2 linked regions of the Luteolibacter sp. LG18 genome follow. The protein of the gene in region 1 interacts with the protein of each later gene in a pairwise test. Links are inferred from orthologs where the notes say so. Each region holds a gene or a part of one and is shown in the gene's direction. Other genes may lie near its edges. The genes, in order: eno and rpe.

The links.
Region 2: the proteins of eno (region 1) and rpe interact in binary tests that used the Escherichia coli proteins (3 or more experiments, as listed by UniProt). The link is inferred for Luteolibacter sp. LG18 from one-to-one orthologs.

What each region holds. Positions count from the first base shown.
Region 1 is NZ_AP024600.1:5,235,868-5,239,019, reverse strand. Bases 286-3,119 are described here. They hold eno (phosphopyruvate hydratase), read left to right. Parts: upstream 286-971; coding sequence 972-2,267; downstream 2,268-3,119. Other genes in these bases: llg_RS20900 (Calx-beta domain-containing protein), read left to right, coding at 2,668-3,119; llg_RS20910 (GreA/GreB family elongation factor), read left to right, coding at 286-847. In the rest of the region: more of llg_RS20910, read left to right, coding at 1-285; more of llg_RS20900, read left to right, coding at 3,120-3,152. UniProt on the Escherichia coli protein: Catalyzes the reversible conversion of 2-phosphoglycerate (2-PG) into phosphoenolpyruvate (PEP). It is essential for the degradation of carbohydrates via glycolysis.
Region 2 is NZ_AP024600.1:1,189,431-1,192,509, forward strand. What follows is about bases 48-2,808. They hold rpe (ribulose-phosphate 3-epimerase), read left to right. Parts: upstream 48-974; coding sequence 975-1,643; downstream 1,644-2,808. Other genes in these bases: llg_RS05030 (hypothetical protein), read left to right, coding at 48-880; llg_RS05040 (sigma-70 family RNA polymerase sigma factor), read left to right, coding at 1,712-2,242; llg_RS05045 (discoidin domain-containing protein), read left to right, coding at 2,239-2,808. Outside these bases: more of llg_RS05030, read left to right, coding at 29-47; more of llg_RS05045, read left to right, coding at 2,809-3,079. UniProt on the Escherichia coli protein: Catalyzes the reversible epimerization of D-ribulose 5-phosphate to D-xylulose 5-phosphate.

The sequences.
Region 1 (3,152 bases):
GTCCGCCATCGCCCGCCGCGCCCTCGGCCCGGACGCGCTGATTTGGATCTGCCGTGAGCGCAATGGCTCCGCCATCGAGGTCTTCAGCCCGGAGGTCGGTGCCTCCGTCCTCAACCTGCTGGAGAACGACCACCTTTCCGACGGCCCGCGCAAGACCTCCCGTCTGCAGACGCTCCTCACGGAGGACAAGCAACTGCTCAACGATCTGGTCACGCTGATGGACATCAACGAGGCCCGCAATTTCGCCCGCCGCATGCTGGAGTGCCCGGTCTTCGGCGACCTCGAGAAGAAGTCGCTGATGGCCCGCGTGATCAAGGCGAAGCCCGACACCGCCGAGCTTGTCTCCGGTGAGAACAAGAAGCGCGAGGAGGAACTCGTCGTTTCCTGGGATAGCCTGGAGCGCAAGAAGGCGGAGCTGGATGACATCATCCGCGTCCGCATCCCGCAGAACACCAAGGACATCTCCATCGCCCGCGAATACGGCGACCTGCGCGAGAACTTCGAGTACAAGTCCGCGAAGGAGTACCAGAAGTTCCTCGGCAACCGCAAGGCGGAGCTCCAGAAGGACATCAGCCGCGCCCGCGGCACCGACTTCAAGGGCTCCGACGCCAGCGCCGTGAACATCGGCACGATCGTCACCTTCGCCGATGCCGCCGGCAAGGAGATCGTCTACACCGTGCTCGGTGCCTGGGACTCCGATCCGGAGAAGAGCCAGCTTTCCTATTTGTCCGAACTCGGTGCCTCGTTCCTCGGCCTCAAGCCGGGTGATACCGTCGAGGCACGCGATCCTGTCACCGATGAGAAACGGACGCTCACGGTCCGTTCCATCGCTCCGTTCAATCCCTAATTGAAGAAATGACTAATTCCTAAGCCCTAATGACTAATGGAAGAGGGGAGCCAGCATGGAGCCCTCTTCTTCATTTAGTCATTAGGATTTAGTCATTAGTCATTTCTCTTCCTCACCACCACTCATGGACTACACCACCATCGTTGAAATCCGCGGCCGCGAGGTCATCGACTCGCGCGGCAATCCCACCGTCGAAGTTGACGTCGTCCTGGACGGCGGCGCTGTCGGCCGTGCCGCCGTGCCCAGCGGCGCCTCCACCGGCGAGCACGAAGCTGTCGAACTCCGCGACGGCGACAAGAGCCGCTACCTCGGCAAGGGCGTGCTGAAGGCCGTCGAGAACGTCAACAACCGCCTCGCCCCCGCGCTCCTCGGCTTCGACGCCACCGAACAGGCCGCCATCGACGCCGCCATGCTCGCCATCGACGGCACCTCCACCAAGAAGGAGATCGGCGCCAACGCCATCCTCGGCGTTTCGATGGCTGTCGCCAAGGCCGCCGCGCAGCAGATCGGCCTCCCGCTCTACAAGTACCTCGGTGGCCCGAACGCCAAGGTCCTCCCGGTGCCGATGATGAACATCATCAACGGCGGTGCCCACTCGGACGCCCCGATCGACTTCCAGGAGTTCATGATCGTGCCGGTCGGCGCCCCGACCTTCCGCGAAGCGCTCCGCTACGGCGCGGAAGTGTTCCACTCCCTCAAGAAGGTCCTCCACGACCGCGGTCTCTCCACCGCCGTCGGTGACGAAGGTGGCTTCGCCCCGAACCTCGGTGGCGCGGAAGACGCCCTCGGCGTGATCGCCCAGGCCATCGAGAAAGCTGGCTACAAGCTCGGCTCGGACATCTCCATCGCCCTCGACGTCGCTTCCTCCGAGTTCTTCGATGCTTCCAAGAACGCCTACGTGTTCAAGAAGTCCGATGGCTCCGTGAAGTCCGCCGAGGAACTCGTCGCCTTCTACGCCGACCTCCAGAAGCGCTACCCGATCATCTCGATCGAGGACGGCTGCGCCGAAAACGATTGGGCCGGTTGGAAGGTGCTCACCGACAAGCTCGGTGGCTCCACCCAGCTCGTCGGCGACGACCTCTTCGTCACCAACACCGAGTTCCTCTCCAAGGGCATCGCCCAGGGCGTCGCCAACTCCATCCTCGTGAAGGTGAACCAGATCGGTTCGCTCACCGAGACCTTCGACGCCGTCGAAATGGCCAAGGAGAACGCCTACACCGCCGTGCTCAGCCACCGCTCCGGTGAGACCGAGGACGCGACCATCGCCGACCTCGCCGTCGCCACCAACTGCGGCCAGATCAAGACCGGCTCCATGAGCCGCTCGGACAGAATCGCGAAGTACAACCAGCTCCTCCGCATCGAGGAGCAGTTGGGCGACGACGCCATCTACGGCGTCCACAAGCTCAAGGTCCTGCGCTAAGCAGGGCGGGGGATGCCACGTCACGAGGCGTCCGCCATTTTTCAAAAAGCCGCACCCGGAAACAGGTGCGGCTTTTTGTTTGGGCCTCGCTCCGTTGCCAGCGATCAAGGAGTGGCTTCTTTTCGGGGAGCCACGTTTCCGGGCGATGATCCTTTTCCCTTTGCGTTCGGAGGCTTCCGGGTGCCGGAGGTCGCTGGGCGAAAGGGTGTCCTTCCGAGCATGGCGGATCGAAATCCGCCACTCCTTTGGGTGCCGCCGCGGATCCATCATTTCATGCCCCACGCCTCAACTCCCCGCGTCGATCCGTTATCATTTCGCGGTGGAAAATTGCATCCTGCATGACTCCGATGTAACAACATTCCACTTGCCTAACGGCTGGAAATCCTGCATTTCCGCCGCGATGTTCCGCCCCGGATTGTTGTTGCGCCGCCTCGTCGTGTTTTTCGCCATCGCTTGTGGTTCGGCCGGGGCGGATGTCGTGCCCGGGCTCCAGCCCCGGACATTGGTTTCGCCGCTGGGCTCGTCGGTCTATGACGATTGGTCGTTCTACGATGGACCGCTGCAGCGGGTGGGCACGGGGAAGCGGCTCATTCTGGATCCCTCCATTCCGGCGTTGACCGGCGAGGCGCACTCCGCTCCGGAGGGAGCGTTCACTGGTCTCTATCTCATCGCCGCCACGCCGACGCGCCTCTTGTATGCCCGCAGTGCTCCGTCCGGCCCGAGCCCGGTGGAGCTCCGCAATGCTGCGGACTACTCGCTCATCGGCCCGGTTACCCTGCCGGACGGTTGGGTCTGGGGTGGTCTTGAGGCCGCTCTGCGGGCGGAGGCCACCGGCGACAATATCGTGGCACGGATGGTCAGCCGCATTTCCACCACCGAGCCCAC
Region 2 (3,079 bases), 4.0 Mb from region 1 along the record:
CCGCCCCCGCCGTTCCACCTCCACCCCAATGAAACCCATCCGTCCACTCCTCACCCTGACCGCCGCCCTGGCTTTCGCCATGCCGGTGGGTGCCGAAGAGCCAAAGCCCGCGCCGAAGCCGCCCGAGCTCGCGCGGGAAGACACGCCCGAGGGCCCGCCGGGATCGTCAGATCCCTTCGCCGCGGATTCGGCCCCTTCCTCAACGACGAACGGGATTCCCGCGGCCCGGCTGAAGGAAAACCGGCCCGCCGTGCACCTCCGGATCGAAACGTGGCAGATCCCCACCCTCGAAATCACCCGCAAGCTCGACGCCGGACAGGACGCGGCCGAAGTCGCCAAGTGGCGCGAGGAATGGCTCGGCAAGCCCGACGCCGCCCAGCTCGTGCTTTCCCCGGCGATCTCCGTGGACGCATCCACCCGCATGAAGGCGGAATCGATCCGCGAATTCATCTATCCCACGGAATACGAGCCCCCGGAACTCCAGCCCACCAAGGAGCCAGCCAACGCCCCCGCCAAGGCTGACCCCAATATGTTTTCGTGGCTCAGCGCCACCCTGACCAAGGCCACTCCGACCGCCTTCGAAACCCGCAACACCGGCACCACCTTGGAAGCGCTCGGCATGCCGGTGACGACCGCCAAGGACGCCTGGGACATCCTGGCGACGGTGGAGGATGTCGCCCTGCTCGGATTCAATGCCTCCGGCGAAAAGGAAATGCACATCGAGATGCCCTGCTTCTCCTCGTTCCGCACCGGCGGGCTCACCCGGCTGCGGCTCGGCGAGTGGCGGCTGCTCTCGGTCATGTCGCCTCCCGGTGGCCTCGACCCCGCCCGCCCGAAGGACCGCTGGGTCACACTGATCCGGATCGATCCCGTGAAGTGACGCGTTTTCCCATGAACGAAACCGCGTTTCGCCATGAAAATTGACCGCCACTTGTGACTTGGCAGGCCCGGACTCCGCCGCTTCTCTCTCCGGCGTGATCCAACGAACCTTCCACGACCGGGTGGTGGCGCCGTCCTTGCTGGCGGCGGATTTTTCGCGTGTGCGTGAGGAAGTGACCCGCGCCATCCACGCCGGAGCCGATTGGCTGCACCTCGATGTGATGGACGGCCATTTCGTGGACAACATTTCCTTCGGCCCCGCGATGGTCCAGACGGTCCACGAGACCAACGACATCTTCCTGGACGTCCACCTCATGATCTCCCGCCCGGACCATTACCTGTCGCGCTTCGTGGCGGCGGGCGCGGACCTGATCACCGTGCACGTGGAAGCCGAGCACGACGTGGCCGAAACCCTGCGCCGCATCCGCGAGGCCGGGTGCCAGGCAGGTCTCGCGCTGAATCCCGCCACCCCGTTCGAGGCGGTGATCCCCTATCTCCACCAGATCGACCTGCTGCTGTGCATGACCGTGGTGCCGGGTTTCGGCGGCCAGGCGTTCATGCCGGAGGTGCTGCCGAAGATCGAAGCCGCGGCGAAATACCGCGCCGAGCACGGCTTGGCCTACCACATCGAAGTGGACGGCGGCATCGTCACCGAAACCGCGAAACTCTGCGCCGAAGCGGGAGCGAACGCGCTGGTCGCGGGCTCCTCCACCTTCCGCGCGCCGGACATGGCCTTCGCCGTGGCCGAAATCCGCTCGGCTTGATTTTGAAACGGGATTCCTTTTTGGCGTAAGAATCGCCGGGCTTGCGGTAAACTTTACCGGAAGCCCCAATGACGGAACGCCCGCGAAATCCCGAGGAACGCATGGTCGGCTGGATCGCCAGCCACCAGGCCGCCCTGCACCGCTACATCCTCTCCCTGCTGCCGGACCGCAGCCTGGCGGATGACGTGCTGCAGGAGACCAACCTCGTGCTGTGGCGGAAGGCCGCGGACTACGATCCGGAGCGCCCGTTCCTCGCCTGGGCCTTCGGGATCGCCCGCCATCAGGTGATGGCCGCCCGCCGCGATGCCGGGCGCGACCGCCATGTTTTCAATGACCAGCTCGTCGAGCTCCTCGCCGACGAGCATTCCACCGACGACCACGCCTCGCCGGTGCAGGAGGCGCTGGAAAGCTGCCTCCGCCAGCTCCCGGGCCAGCAGCGCGAGCTGATCCTGGCCCGCTACGAACCCGGCGCCTCGGTGCAGGATCTGGCGAAAACCCGCTCGAAATCCCCCGGCGCGCTGTCCGTGCTGCTGCTCCGCATCCGCAAGGCGCTCGAAGATTGCATCGAGCGGAAACTCGGCACCTCCGCCCTGTCATGAACCCGGACCGTCTCGATCTCCTGATCCAAGGCCTGTTCGATGGCACGCTCGACGATGCCACCCGCACCGAGCTGAACGATCTGCTGCTGGAGTCGAAGGACGCGCGCGATCGCTACCGCCGCGCCACCACCCTCCATGCCGCGCTGACGCGCCGCGCCGCCGCCGAGCCGGAGGCGGTCAATGTCGTGCCATTCTCGGCCCGCCGGGTGTGGGTGCGGAACCTCGCCGCCGCGGCCGCCGTGGCGCTCCTCGGCGCCGCCGCCGCCCTCTATTTCCACAAGCCGGGTCCGAAGGCCCGGGTGGTGGCCGCCACCGATTCGCAATGGGGCGGCTCGATCCACCTCGCCGCGAACGACCGGCTGCCCGCCAACACGCCGCTGGAGCTGGTCCGCGGTGTGACCGAGATTTCCTACCCCAGTGGCGCCCACGTGACGCTCGAGGGACCGTGCCGCTTCCAGCTCGACAAGCCGGAGGCCATCACCGTGCTCCACGGCCGCGCCTCGGTCCACGCGCCGCCGGGAGCCCAGGGGTTCCGTGTGGACACACCGGGCGGCCGCTTCGTCGATCTCGGCACCCGTTTCGGCCTGGCCGTGGGCAGCGATGGCGCGAGCCCCGTCATCCTCACCGAGGTTTACGAGGGCGAGGTGCAGGTGGATGCCGTGGCCGGAAAGCCGCGCCTCTACCGTGGCGACGCCCGCGCGCTGCTTCAGGACACCGGCGTGCCGCGCCTGCTCACCTCGCTGGATGCCGATCCGGTGAACGTGCCGCGCATCCTGCCGACCAGCTCATCCGCCTCCCCGGCCAACAACCTCGCCCTCGGCAAACCGGTCACCAGCC